Egicoccus sp. AB-alg2: one gene and its partner. The protein of the gene in region 2 interacts with the protein of the main gene of each other region in a pairwise test. Links are inferred from orthologs where the notes say so. Each region holds a gene or a part of one and is shown on either strand. Other genes may lie near its edges.

Region 1 (6,490 bases), on a different replicon or contig from region 2:
GGGACGAGACTGGTCGTTGAACGACGTGGACCCCGCCGCGGGCGCCCCGCGGGCGGCGTCCCGGCTCGCGGTGCAGGTCGGCGTCCTCGTCACCGCCGCCGTCGTGGTGCTCGACCAGGCCACCAAGGAACTGGCCGAGGCGCTGCTGGAGCTCGGCGAGTTCGTCCCGTTCCTCGGTGAACGGATCGGCTGGCAACTGGTCTACAACCCGGGCGCGGCGTTCGGCATCCCGGCGCCGGCGTGGCTGTTCCTGATCGTGACGGTCCTGGTGACCTGGATCGTCGCGCGGGCACTGCCGCGGACCACCTCCCTGCTGCAGGCGGCGGCCTACGGACTGCTACTGGCGGGAGCGCTGGGCAACGCCATCGACCGCCTGGTGCGACCCAACGTCGTCGGGGAGGTCAGCGGGTTCTTCCAGGGCGACGTCGTCGACTTCGTCGCCTGGGGCACCTTCCCGCGCTTCAACGTCGCCGACTCCGCCATCACGGTCGGCTTCGTGCTGCTCACGCTCGCCCTGTGGCGTGAAGAGCGCAGCGCACGTGGCGACGAGGCCGTCGACACCGCGCCAGGCGTCGACGACGCCGACGCGGCCGTCGAGCGCGACTCGCCCGGGTCATCCGGGGTCGCAGACGGTCGCCCGCAGCGCGCCGGGGCGCCGGAGACGCCGTGAGCCGGTTCGTCGTGCCCGACGAGCAGGACGGCCAGCGCCTGGACGTGGTGGTCGCCGGCCTGCTCGACGTGTCACGGTCGCGGGCGGCGGCGCGCCTGGCGGCCGGCGACGTCACGCTCGCCGGTCGCCCGGCCGGCAAGCAGCAGCGGGTGCGCGCGGGGCAGACCGTCGAGGTGCGCGCGGCCGCGCCGGCCGCGGCGCCACCCGCACCTCCGCCGCTGCCGCCGGTCCGTTACCAGGACGCGCACCTGCTGGTCGTCGCCAAGCCGGCCGGCATGGTCGTGCACCCGGGGCACGGACGGCCGCACGGGACGCTGGTCGACGCCCTGCGCGGCGCCGGCGTGCCCCTGGCGGCGGTCGGCGGTGACGAACGGCCCGGGATCGTCCATCGGCTCGACCGTGACACCTCGGGTCTGCTGGTGGTCGCCAAGACCGACGCCGCCCACGCCGGGCTGGTGTCGGCCCTGAAGCGACGGCAGGTGGCGCGGCGCTACCTCGCCGTCGTGCAGGGCGTGCCTCCCAACCGCCGGGGTCGAGTCGAGGCACCGCTGGCCCGCGCGCCCGGCGACCGCACCCGGTTCGCGGTACGCGCGGACGGCAAGCCGGCGGTCACGCGCTACGTCGTCCTCGACGACGTCGCGGCCGGCGGCTCCGGCCAGCACGTCGCCGCGCTGGCCTGCGCGCTCGAGACCGGCCGTACGCACCAGATCCGTGTGCACCTCGCGGCCCTCGGCCATCCCATCCTGGCCGACACCACGTATCGTGGGTCCGCGACACTGGCCGAGCGGCTCGGTGTGTCCCGCATCGCCCTCCACGCCGGCCGGCTGGCCTTCGTGCACCCGATCACGGGCGTCGAGGTGGCCGTCGACGAACCGCTGCCCGACGACCTGGCGGCGCTTCGCGACCGGCTGGGACTGCGGATCCCGACCGGCTGGTGGGAGGCGATCGACCACGGAGCCGCTGGCGCCACGGCCGTCACCGACGCCACCGACACCGCCGACGCCGAGGAAGGACCATCGTGATCATCCGCAAGTCGCGCAAGGACATCGCCGGGCTGCGCGAGGCCGGACGCGTCGTCGCGCTCGCGCACCGGGCGATGCGCGCCGCCGCGGACGTGGGTGTGACGCTGCGCGACCTCGACGAGGTCGCGCGCGACGTCCTGCGCGAGCACGGAGCCACCTCGGCGTTCCTCGACTACCACCCGCACTTCGCACCCACGCCGTTCCCCGGGGTCATCTGCGCGTCGAAGAACGACGTCATCGTCCACGGCATCCCCAACGACGATCCGCTCAAGGACGGCGACCTGCTCAGCATCGACTTCGGCGCCATCCTCGACGGCTGGGTCGGCGATGCCGCCGTGACGTTCTCGGTCGGCACCGTGCGGCCCGAGGACGAGCACCTGCGCCAGGCGGCCGAGGACGCCCTGGCCGCCGGCATCGCGGCCGCGGCGCCGGGGGCGCGGCTCGGCGACATCGGCGCCGCGATCGGCGCGATCGGTCGTGGCCACGGCTACGGCATCCCACAGGGCTGGGGCGGGCACGGCGTCGGCCGCGCCATGCACGAGGAGCCGTCGGTGCCAAACGAGGGCCAGCCCGGCCGCGGCCTGCGCCTACGCCCCGGGCTCGTCATCGCGATCGAGCCGATGTTCATGGCCGGCGGTCGTGACGACTACCGGATCGACGACGACGGGTGGACGATCCGCACGGTCGATGGCAGCCGTGCTTCGCACGCGGAGCACACCATCGCCATCACCGACGACGGCCCGCAGATCCTGACCCTTCCCTAGGCGCGAGCACCAAGACCCTCGGCCGCGGTGCGCGGGGCCGAGCGGCGGCTGCGCGCCTGGCGCGGGGGTGGCAGGCGCTGCCGGGCGCCTGCGGCCGCGGCTGGTAGCGTGACGAACCACAGGCGTGTGGTTCTGGCACCGTCGGCGCGTCGACCCGGCGGTCCTTCCCCGAGGACTCCCGCCTGCGCCGACGCTGCCCACCGCCATGGTCGGGTGGGGTCCGGCCGGATGTGGTCGAGCGACGAGCATGCGGTGCCCCGTGGTGGGGCAGGGGAGTGGACGGCAGTGGGCAGTGGCGACCGCGACAGCTTCGTCCACCTGCACGTCCACACCGAGTACTCGATGCTCGACGGCGCCTCGCGTGTCGGCCAGCTGTTCGACAAGGTCGCCCAGGACGGGCAGCCGGGCGTCGCCATCACCGACCACGGCGTGCTGTTCGGCCTCGCCGACTTCTACCGGCAGGGCACGGCCAAGGGCGTCAAGCCGATCCTCGGCTCCGAGCTCTACCAGGCGATCGGGTCGCGCAACGAGCAGCGCCTCGGCGGCTCCGACGGCCGGCAGCGCTACTTCCATCTGACGACCTTGGCGGCCGACGACACCGGCTACAAGAACCTCGTCAAGCTGTCCACCAAGGCCTACCTCGACGGCTACTGGTACAAGCCGCGCGTCGACAAGGAACTGCTGGCGGCCCACAGCGAAGGCATCGTCGTCCTGTCGGGGTGCCTCGGCTCCGAGGTGAACCAGGCCCTGCTCGCCGGCGACGAGGAGAAGGCGCGCCAGGCCCTGAGCGACTTCAAGGACATCTACACCGCCGAGCGGTTCTTCGTCGAGCTCCAGGACCACGACATCCCGGAGCAGAAGACGACCTGGCCGGTCCTGGAGGAGCTGGCCAAGCAGCTCGGCCTGCGCACCGTCATCACCAACGACTCGCACTACACCAACGCCGAGGACGCCGAGGCACACGACGTCCTGCTGTGCATCCAGACCGGCTCGAAACTCTCCGACACGGACCGGTTCAAGTTCTCGGGCGACCAGTTCTACGTGAAGACCGCCCGTGAGATGCGCGAGGAGTTCCACCAGTACCGCGACGCGCTCGACGCCACGCTCGACATCGCGGAGATGTGCGACGCGAAGATCGAGTTCGACCTCGACCTGCTGCCGGCGTTCCCGTGCCCACCCGGCATGACCGAGGCCGAGTTCCTGCGCCACAAGGTCTGGGAGGGCGCGAAGGAGCGCTACGGCGACCCGGTCCCGGACGCGGTCGCCCAGCGCATCGAGTACGAGCTCGGCGTCATCGAGAACATGGGCTTCCCGGCCTACTTCCTGATCGTCGCCGACCTGTGCGAGTACGCCCGCAGCGCCGGGATCCGGGTCGGGCCCGGGCGCGGCTCGGCCGGCGGGTCGGTGGTGGCCTTCTGCACCGACATCACGCGCGTCGACCCGATCAAGTACGGGCTGATCTTCGAGCGCTTCCTCAACCCGGCACGCATCCAGATGCCGGACATCGACATCGACTTCGACGACCGCCGCCGCGGCGAGATGATCCGCTACGCCGCCTCGCGCTACGGCGACGACCACGTCGCGCAGGTCGTCACCTTCGGCACCATCAAGGCCAAGTCGGCCATCCGCGACGCCGCCCGCGTGCTCGACGAGCCGTTCAGCGTCGGCGACACGCTGTGCAAGATGATGCCGCCGCCGGTGCAGGGCAAGGAGGCGCCGCTCGTCGAGGCCTACGAGAAGTCCTCCGAGTTGCGCGAGTCGCGCAACGACCCCACCTACCGCAAGGTGCTGGAGACGGCGGAGAAACTCGAGGGACTGAAGCGCCAGCACGGCATCCACGCGGCCGCGGTCATCATCGGCGCCTCGCCGCTGGACGAGGTCGTGCCGCTGCTGAAGACCGACAACGGCGAGATCGTCACCCAGTACGAGATGGGCGCGGCCGAGGCCATCGGTCTGCTGAAGATGGACTTCCTCGGCCTGCGCAACCTCACCGTCATCTCGGACGCCGAACGGCACATCAAGGCCAACCGGGGGGTCGAGGTCGATCTCGACGACCCGGAACTGCTCGGGGACATGGACGACCCCAAGGCCTACGAGATGCTGTCCACCGGGTTCACCCTCGGGGTGTTCCAGTTGGACTCCACCGGCATGCAGGCCCTGGTCCGAAAGCTCAAGCCGACCCGCTTCGAGGACATCTCGGCCCTGCTGGCGCTGTACCGCCCGGGCCCACTGTCCATGGACATGCACGTCGCCTACGCCAACCGCAAGAACGGGCTGGAGGGCGTCTCGTACGCCCACCCGGACCTCGAGCCCGTGCTGGGCGAGAGCTACGGCGTGATCGTCTACCAAGAGCAGGTCATGAAGATCGCCACCGATCTGGCGGGCTTCACGATGTCGGACGCCGACGGGCTGCGCAAGGCGGTCGGCAAGAAGAAGCGCGACCTGATGGAGTCCTTCAAGGACCAGTTCATCAGCGGTGGCGTCGACAACGGCTACGACAAGCAACTGATGACGTCCCTGTGGGGCCTCATCGAGAAGTTCGCCGAGTACGGGTTCAACAAGTCGCACACGGTCGCCTACGGCGTCGTCAGCTACCAGACCGCCTGGCTCAAGGCGCACTACCCGGTCGAGTACATGGCGGCGCTGCTGACCAGCGTGAAGAACCACAAGGACAACAAGCCGCTCTACCTCAACGAGTGCCGGCGCATGGGCATCCCCGTGCTCCCGCCGGACATCAACGAGTCGGGCAGCGACTTCACCCCTCGCGACGACCAGATCCTGTTCGGGCTGTCGGCCGTGCGCGGGGTCGGTGAGGGCATCGTCGAGCAGATCGTGCGGGCCCGTACGGAGAAGGGCCGCTTCGTCGACTTCGCCGACTTCTGCGCCAAGGTCGACGCGAGCGTGCTCAACAAGCGCACCCTGGAGAACCTCGTCCTGGCGGGGGCGTTCTCGTCGCTCGGCCACAGCCGCAAGGGGCTGCTCGCCGTCTACGAGCTGATGGTCGACACCGCCCAGAAGGCGAAGAAGGACGAGGCCGCCGGCTTCATGTCGCTGTTCGGCGACGACAACGGCGGCGACACGGTCGACCTCGACGACGCGCCGGAGATCCCCACCGACGAGTTCGACAAGTCCCAGCTGCTGAAGTTCGAGCGCGAGATGCTCGGCCTGTACGTCTCCGACCATCCGTTGTTCGGGACCGAGCGGGTGCTCGAGCGCCACATCGACACCAGTTGCGCCGGTCTGCGCGAGCGCAAGGACAACGACAACGTCACGGTCGGAGGTGTGCTGACCGGCCTCACCAAGAAGTTCACCAAGAAGGGTGACACCTACCTGGTGGCCACGCTCGAGGACCTCACGGGCAACGTCGAGGTGGTGTTCTGGCCCAACACCTACCGGGCGGCCCACGAGGTCCTGGTCGAGGACGCGGTGCTGGTGGTCACCGGTCGCCTCGAGGTTCGCGACGAGGCGATCAAGTTGCAGGCCAACCGGGTGTCGGCGCCGGATCTGTCGGAGGCGCTGGGCTCACCGATCGTGGTGCGCTTCGCCGCCCAGCAGTGCACCGCGGATGCCGTGCGCCGGCTCAAGGACATCCTCGTGCACCACCAGGGCCCGGTGCCGGTGCACCTGCAGGTGGAGGCGCTCGACGGCGCGTCGCGTACCTACCGGCTGGGCGACGACCTGCGCGTCGAGCGCCACTCGGGACTCTTCGGCGAGATCAAGGCGGCGTTCGGCCCGCAGAGCGTCGACGACGACGCGGGCGACCGGACCTTCGGCGGCGACGACGAGGAGCCGAGGTGGCGGCGGGCCAAGGACCGCGAGCCCGCGCTGACCTGACGGCGGACGCATGAGACCGCCGCGAGGTTGCATCGGACTGCGTCCGGTGGCCGCAACGCGCGTCCGATGCATGGTCGCACGACCGGGTTATCCTCGGAGCCAGCGCATGCTGTTTGGTATGCGTTGAAAGAGATCAGATCGACGGGGGCATGGGGATGACCACGGACACGGACCACGCGAGGTCACGACCGGGCGCACGC
Region 2 (7,812 bases):
GCACCTACGCGGTCCTGACCGAGGACGGGTTCACCCAGGTCGTCGCGGCGGCCCCCGGACACGTCCGGGCCGTCCGGTCCCTCGTGTTCGACGCCTTGGACACCGCGGACGTGGCCGACCTCGAGCGGATCTGCTGGGCGATCGTGGCCCGGCTGGACACGGACGCCTACGCACCGCGCGCCTGACGGCAGGTCCGGCGGGTCAGGTCCGGCGACGGACCAGCAGCACGGCCGAGCCGACCCCGCCGGTGACGGCGGTCGCGGTCCCGCCCATCGCGAGGTAGCCGGCCAGGGCGAGCGAGTCGGCGGTACAGGCACCCTCACGCGTGCACGGGTGCAGCAACGCCAGGACGGCGGCGACCATCACCGCGAGTCCGCCCGCGAAGGCCAGCCCCCAGGCCAGCCACATGGCGCGTGACGGGCGACGGATCGTGGACCGGTCCTGCATCCTGCCCCGTGCGTCGGCGACTCGGCGTGGACCGGACCGTACCCAACCGGGGACGCGAATCGTGGCGGGCAGGCGGGTGCACCATCCTCTCCTGTCCGGGCGGACGTGGCCAGGAGGTCATGGCCGGGAGGCGGGACCCGCCCCCTGTCTCCGACCGCGGTCGTAGGTCAGCATGGGGTCATCCGAAACGGGGGTTCCCGCCTCGTGTCCGAACGGGTCTCGTCCGGACACCGCCCCCCGGCCAGCGGCCCGCCCGGGTCACCGTCCGGAGGGTGGCGGGGGCGCGACCACCTCACCGGCCCGGTGGGTGACGCTTCCCCAAGCACCTCCCAGCCGCGCGGCTGGGACCCCTGACCAAGGAGATCGACACATGCTGCTCCGTAAACGCTTCCTCTCGCTCGCCGCGGTCGCCGGCCTGGCCCTCGCGGGCGTCGCCTGCGACGACGGTGGCACCGCCGAGGACACCGGCACGACCGACACCGGGACGACCGAGGACACCGGCACCGAGGACCTGGGTGGCGAGACCGGCGCGGAAACCGGCACCGAGGACACCGGCGCCACCGACGACGCCACCGGTGGCGACACGATGGAGGACACGGAGACCGAGGGCTGATCCGCTCTCCGAACGACCTTCGCGCGACACCCACCGCCGTTCGGCGGTGGGTGTCGCCGTCGTATGCCTGGGCGGCGCGGCCTAGTCGGCGAGCAGGCGCTTGGCCAGCGAGCGCACACCCTCGAGGTCGCCGCCGGCCGCCGTGGCTGCGTGCAGCGTCGCGTGGTCGTCGCCCGGGCGCAGGGGCAGCAGGTCGTCGCCCTCCAGGGTGACGACGATGCCACCGGCCTCCTCGACGAGCAGCGAGCCCGCGGCGATGTCCCAGACGTGGGGGACGACCGCGACCGACGCGGCCGCCACCCCTTCGGCGACGAGGGCGAGGTCCAGGGCCGTGGAGCCCATCACGCGCGGGTTCAGGGCCACACCCGCCCGCCGGGCCCGCCGAGCGGTGCCGGTGGTGAGCATGACCGGGACGTGACCCATGGTGGCGTCGTCCCAGGCGACGGGACGGCGCACGTGGACCGTGGCACCGTCGCGACGCGTGCCTTCGCCCCGCACCGCCTCGTAGCGCCGCGACAGGGCGGGGGCGTCCACGGCGCCGAGCACCACCTCACCCCGGTAGGTGAGGGCGACCGCGACGCACCAGTACGGCAATCCGGCGGTGAAGTTCGAGGTCCCGTCGATCGGGTCGATGACCCAGCACCACTCGCGATCGGGAACCACGGTGTCGTGTTCCTCGCTGAGGATCCCGTGGCCGGGCAGCACGCGGCCGATCGCGGCTCGCAGGCGTTCGTCGGCCTCGTGATCCAGGTCCGTGACCGGCGTGCCGTCCGCCTTCGCGCTCGCCTCGACACGTCCGCTGGCCTGGCGCAGGTCGACACCGAGCGCGTCCAACGTGGGGTGGAGCAGCCCACGGGCATGCTCGATCACCAGGCGCACGTCGGCGGGCAGCGGCGTCACGGCGGTCCTCAGCGGGGGATGTCGGCACCCTACCCGCCGAGGTCGGGGCCGTTCGGTGGGCGACGGACGCCTGGCCGTTCGCGTCGACGCCTACGGCACCGTAACTTACTCTCTCGTAGCCAGACCCCCGTCCCCGAGGGAGCCCGCGTGTCCTCCGTCACTGCGTCCCGTCCTGCTCCGGAGCCCGACACGCCCGTCCGTGGCGTCGAACTGGCCTCGCCCCGCGCCGTGCGCTGGCAGCGGCTGTCGATCCTGCTGATCGTGGCGCTGCCCCTGCTCGGTCTCGGCGCCGCGCTGTGGTGGGGGTGGGGACGCGGGATCGGCGCCGTCGACCTCGGGCTGTTCCTCGGCTTCTACGTCTTCACGGGGTTGGGCATCACGGTCGGCTTCCACCGGCTGTTGACCCACCAGAGCTTCCGGGCGCCGCAGTGGGTCCGGGTGCTGTTCGCGGTCGCCGGGTCGATGGCCATCCAGGGCGCCGTCATCGACTGGGTCGCCACGCACCGCCGTCACCACGCCTACTCGGACCGGCCCGGCGATCCGCACTCGCCGCACGTGGACTTCGAGGACGGCTTCCGAGGTCTGCTCAAGGGCCTGTGGCACGCGCACGTCGGCTGGCTCGTCTCGCCCGAGCAGACCGTGCAGCAGGCCTGGGCGCCCGACCTGCTCAAGGACAAGGCGATCCTGCGGGTCAACCGGCTGTTCCCGTGGCTGATCCTCGCCACCTTCCTCCTGCCGGCCGTGCTGGGTGGTCTGCTGACGATGTCGTTCGCCGGTGCGCTCACCGGCTTCCTGTGGGGCGGTCTCGTCCGGATCTTCCTGCTCCACCACGTGACCTGGTCGATCAACTCGATCTGCCACGTCTTCGGTACCCGCCCGTGGGCCGCGCACGACGAGAGCCGCAACAACCCGGTCATGGCCCTGCTCGGCTTCGGCGAGGGCTGGCACAACGGCCACCACGCGTTCCCGGCCTCGGCCCGCCACGGGCTGCGCTGGTGGGAGTTCGACGTGTCGTGGGTCGTGATCCGCACCCTGCAGGTGCTGCGGCTCGCGCGTGACATCAAGCTGCCCTCGACGGCCCAACTCGAGCGCCGTACCCGTCGCGCCCGCGCCCGCGCGTAGTCGCGCCCGCGCGTAGCCGCGCCCCGGGCGGGTAGCGTGCCGGGCCAGACCATCGCCGGCGCTGAGGGGGCGTGCGTGACCACGGTCAGGCGGGTGCGCATGACGGCGCCCGAGCGGCGCGAGCAGTTGATCGGCGTCGCACGGTCCGTCTTCGCCGAACGCGGCTACCAGGGTGCGGCCATCGAGGAGATCGCCGACCGCGCGGGTGTGTCCAAGCCGGTGGTCTATCAGCACTTCGGCGGCAAGGAGGGCCTGTACGCGGTCGTCGTCGACCGTGAGGTCCGCCGGCTGACCAGTGCGATCGCCGGCTCGTTCGACGCGATCCACCCGCGGCTCGTCGCCGAGTCCGCGGCCGACGCGTTCCTCGCCTACATCGAGGAGCACGAGGACGGCTTCCGGGTGCTCGTCCGCGACGCCCCCGTCGGCGCCAGCGACGGCACCCTCGCCTCCGTGCTCGACGACGTGGCCGTCCGCGCCGAACGGCTGCTGGTCGACGAGTTCGGCGAACGGGGCTTCGACGAGAACACCGCGCCCATGTACGCACGCATGCTGGTGGGCGCGGTGGCCCTGGTCGGCGAGTGGTGGCTGGAGGTCCGCGAGCCGCCGCGCGAGGTCGTGGCGGCCCACGTCGTGAATCTGTTGTGGAACGGCCTGCGCCACCTCGACCCGGCACCCACGACCCGCCTCCGCGACGACCGGCTGCGTGGCCACGCCAGCGCGGCCGAGGAGGATCCCGCATGATCCCGCGCCCCGAGCCGCAACTGATCGCCCGCCTCCAGGGCTTCGGCACGACGATCTTCAGCGAGATGACCGCGCTGGCGATCGCGCACGACGCCGTCAACCTCGGCCAGGGCTTCCCCGACGAGGATCCGCCCGCGGCGATGGTCGAGGCGGCGGCGCAGGCGATGCGTGCGGGCCACAACCAGTACGCACCCGGGCCGGGCGTGCCCGCCCTGCGGCAGGCCGTCGCCGACCACCAGAAGCGCTTCCACGGCCTCGACCACGACCCGGACACCGAGGTGACTGTCACGTTCGGCGCCACCGAGGCGATGGCCGCCAGCCTGCTCGCCCTGTGCGAGGTCGGCGACGAGGTGATCGTGCTCGAGCCGACCTACGACGCCTACACGGCCATCATCACCCTCGCGGGTGCGGTGGAGGTGCGGGTCCCGCTGCGCCCGCCGCACTTCACCCTCGACCTCGACGCGCTGGCAGCCGCCATCACCCCACGGACGCGCGCGATGGTGCTCAACACCCCCCACAACCCGACCGGCACCGTGCTGCTGCCCGACGAGTTGGACACGATCGCCGCGCTGTGCGTGGAGAACGACGTGATCGCGCTGACCGACGAGGTGTACGAGCACCTCGTCTACGACGGTCGCCACGTGCCGCTGGCCACGCGTCCCGGCATGCGCGAACGGACCGTCACCATCTCTTCGGCCGGCAAGACCTTCTCCTGCACCGGCTGGAAGACCGGCTGGGCGTGCGCCGCGCCGCCGTTGACGCGGGCGCTGCGCACCACCAAGCAGTTCCTCTCCTTCGCGGGCGGTACCCCGCTGCAGCACGCCGTCGCGGTCGGCCTGGGCGCCGAGGACGCGGTCTACGACGGTGTCCGCGAGCGGCACCGGCGCCGCCGCGACCTCGTCGTCGACCGGCTCCTGGCCGCCGATCTGCCCGTGCACCGCCCCGCCGGCGGGTACTTCGTCACCCTCGACGTCGCCGCGCTCGGCCACGACGACGGGGAGACGTTCTGCCGCTGGGCGCCGGAGGCGCTCGGCGTCGCGGCCGTACCGGTCAGCGCGTTCGTCCGTGACCCGGGGCCGGTGCGTACGCTCGTGCGACTGGCCATCTGCAAGCCCGACGCCGTGCTCGAGGAAGGGCTGGACCGGCTCCTCCGCGCGCGCGAGCATCGGCCGTAGCCGTCGTCGTCGACCGATCGGAGCGCCGCGATGAGGATCGCCGCCGTGCAGCACGACATCGTGTGGGAGGACCGCGAGGCGACCCTGCGCCACCTCGACGACCGCGTGGCCGGCGCGGTGGCCGGCGGCGCCCGACTGGTCGCGTTCACGGAGATGTTCGCGACCGGCTTCTCCATGAACACGCACACGACCGCGGAGGCGCCGGATGGGCCGACCGTCACGTGGATGGTCGACCAGGCCGCCCGGCACGACGTCTGGGTGGCCGGGTCGCTGGCGATGCGCCTGCCCGAGCGCGAGTTGCCCGTCAACGCCCTGTGCGTGGTCTCGCCCGGTGGCGAGGTGCACCGCTACGACAAGATTCACCCCTTCAGCTACGCCGGCGAGCACGAGCGGTTCGGGGCCGGCGACCGGTTCGTCACCGTCGACGTCGAGGGAGTCCGACTGACGCCGTTCGTCTGCTACGACCTGCGCTTCGCCGACGAGTTCTGGGCGTGCGCCGCGACCACCGACGCCTACCTGGTGGTGGCGAACTGGCCGGCGCCCCGCCGCCACCACTGGCGGGCGCTGCTGGACGCCCGCGCGATCGAGAACCAGGCGTACGTGGTCGGCGTGAACCGTGTCGGCGAGGGCGGCGGACTCAGCTACACGGGCGACAGCCGGATCGTCGACCCGCTCGGTGAGGTCCTCGTGTCCGGAGCCGGCGGTGAGACGGTGCTGTTCGCCGATCTCGACCCGCACGTGGTCGCCAAGGTCCGCGACCAGTTGCCGTTCCTGCCCGACCGGCGCACCGGCTGACCTCGGTCCGGCTACCGGACCGTGAGCGACACGTCCCGGCCCGCGGACCGGCCGGCCGCGTTGTAGGCCATGACCCGCAGCGTCACGGTCTTGCCGCGCGGCAGGCCGGTGACGACGGCCGGCGACGTCTTCACCGTCGCCAGCGTCGCGGTGGACGCGCAGCCCGCCACGCACTTGACCCGGTAGCCCTTGACCGGCGCGGCCGTCGTGGACGCCGCCGGCGTGAACCGGACCTCGACCCGCCCGCTGCCCAGCGCGGTGGCGCTCGCACCGCCGGGGCGCGCCGGGCGGTCGATGGGCCTGACCTCGACGGTGACGGCCTTCGACGTGCCGGCCTGGTTGACCGCGCGCACGCCGAAGGTCGCCGTCGTGCCGGTCGGCAGGCCGGTCAGGGTGTGCGTGGTCGTCTCCGGCGGGAGCTTCGCGACCGTGGTGCCATTCACCTGGACGCGCAGACTCGTCGTCGGCGTGGTCGGGTGTGGCCACGCCAGCCGTACCGCGCCCGGCCCCGCCACCTTGCCGGTCAGCGACGCCGGTGGTGCGGGTGCCGGATGGGTCGCCGGCGACGTGGTGCTCGGATAGGTCGCGAAGTTCTGCGTGAGGTAGATGGCGCTGCCGTAGGCGGCCGGGGCGCAGGCGAAGCCGAGCCCGACGTGCGTCGACGTGGCCCGCATGATGTTGGCGTGGTGGCCGGGCGAGTCCACCAGCTGCTGGTGCAGGGCCCGCACCGAGTCCAGCCCCCGTTCCGGGTAGCGGTAGGCGATGTTCTCCGAGCCGCTCGTCGCGCCGGCCGGGTACTGGCCGAAGTACGACGGGTTGTGCGCGAACGTGCCGGTGGAGGCCATGTTGCGCGACCAGGTGCGGGCGACGTCGTGCAGCCCCTCGAGCGGTGCGACGGGCGCGACCCCGCCCGCGGCGCGCGTCTCGTTGATCAACTCCAGCGCGAGCCGCTCCATCCGCGCCGCCGTCTCCGTGCACGCGACGGTCGTGGCGTTCGCCGGGACGCTCGTGGCGCCGGCGAGCAGCAGCACGGCCATGAGCGCGGTGACGGTTCGTCGGAGCATCGCGGGCGATCCTGGTCGGCAGCGGCGGTCGCTCGTCCAACTCGTCGACCGTCGATGCGCCAGCCTTGAGCGCCCGCGCGCTGGGGCGACAGCCGCCTCACCTCGTGAGCAGGGACGGTTCGTCGATCCCGGCCAGCTTGTACGGGTTGTTGACCGCGTAGAGGTGCGTGATGCGGCCGTCGGCGACGACGAGGCTGACCACGGCGACGGCTTCTCCGTCGAGGTCGAGCCGGGCCGCCGGGGCGCCGTTCAGCCAGATGGTCTGGATGCGGGCGCCGGGTGCCGCCCGGGTGAGCCCGCCGAGCAGGCGTGCCACCCGCTGCGCGCCGTGCACCGGCTGCCGGATCGCCGCCGCGAGCCCGCCGCTGTCGGCGACCGCGACGACGTCGGGCGCCAGGACCTCGAGCAGCGCGTCGACGTCGCCGTCCTGTGCCGCGGCCAGGAACCGCTCCACCACCTCCCGTTGCTGCGTCGGGTCCACCTCCATGCGTGGCCGTCGGGCGGCGACGTGCTCCCGAGCCCGGTGGGCGATCTGCCGCACCGCCTCGGGGGACTTGTCGAGCGCCCCGGCGATCTCGTCGTAGGGGGTGTCGAAGACCTCGCGAAGTACGAACGTCGCGCGCTCGGCCGGGCCGAGCGTCTCCAGCACCGTGAGCATCGCGACCGAGACGCTCGCGGCCAGCTCGGCGTCCTCGGCCACGTCGGGGCTGGTCAGCAGCGGCTCCGGCAGCCATGGGCCGACGTAGTCCTCGCGGCGTCTGCCGAGCGAACGCAGCCGGTTCAGCGCCTGGCGGGTGACGATCCGGACCAGGTAGGCGCGCGGGTCTCGCACCTCGGCGTGGGCGACCTCGGCCCACCGCAGCCACGTCTCCTGCACGACGTCCTCGGCGTCGACGGCCGAGCCGAGCATCTCGTAGGCGACGGTGAACAGCAGGCCGCGGTGGGTGACGAACGG

What was found. Proteins that work in one complex are often made in the same cells at the same time.
Region 1: the proteins of ACERM0_RS07460 (region 2) and dnaE interact in binary tests that used the Escherichia coli proteins (3 or more experiments, as listed by UniProt). The link is inferred for Egicoccus sp. AB-alg2 from one-to-one orthologs.

Annotation. Positions count from the first base shown.
Region 1 is NZ_JBGUAX010000001.1:370,089-376,578, reverse strand. The notes cover bases 2,430-6,490. They hold dnaE (DNA polymerase III subunit alpha), read left to right. Parts: upstream 2,430-2,741; coding sequence 2,742-6,290; downstream 6,291-6,490. Other genes in these bases: ACERM0_RS01765 (peptidoglycan binding domain-containing protein), read left to right, coding at 6,440-6,490; map (type I methionyl aminopeptidase), read left to right, coding at 2,430-2,456. In the rest of the region: ACERM0_RS01790 (TraR/DksA family transcriptional regulator), read left to right, coding at 1-20; ACERM0_RS01785 (signal peptidase II), read left to right, coding at 26-670; ACERM0_RS01780 (RluA family pseudouridine synthase), read left to right, coding at 667-1,692; more of map, read left to right, coding at 1,689-2,429. UniProt on the Escherichia coli protein: DNA polymerase III is a complex, multichain enzyme responsible for most of the replicative synthesis in bacteria. This DNA polymerase also exhibits 3' to 5' exonuclease activity. The alpha chain is the DNA polymerase catalytic subunit.
Region 2 is NZ_JBGUAX010000003.1:482,580-490,391, forward strand. The notes cover bases 2,956-5,908. They hold ACERM0_RS07460 (aminotransferase class I/II-fold pyridoxal phosphate-dependent enzyme), read left to right. Parts: upstream 2,956-3,819; coding sequence 3,820-4,998; downstream 4,999-5,908. Other genes in these bases: ACERM0_RS07450 (acyl-CoA desaturase), read left to right, coding at 2,956-3,082; ACERM0_RS07455 (TetR/AcrR family transcriptional regulator), read left to right, coding at 3,158-3,823; ACERM0_RS07465 (nitrilase-related carbon-nitrogen hydrolase), read left to right, coding at 5,029-5,793; ACERM0_RS07470 (CAP domain-containing protein), read right to left, coding at 5,805-5,908. Also shown: ACERM0_RS07430 (MarR family winged helix-turn-helix transcriptional regulator), read left to right, coding at 1-185; ACERM0_RS07435 (hypothetical protein), read right to left, coding at 202-447; ACERM0_RS07440 (hypothetical protein), read left to right, coding at 818-1,060; ACERM0_RS07445 (inositol monophosphatase), read right to left, coding at 1,142-1,960; more of ACERM0_RS07450, read left to right, coding at 2,108-2,955; more of ACERM0_RS07470, read right to left, coding at 5,909-6,857; ACERM0_RS07475 (RNA polymerase sigma-70 factor), read right to left, coding at 6,955-7,812. UniProt on the Escherichia coli protein: Shows aminotransferase activity with methionine and histidine as substrates, and to a lesser extent also with phenylalanine.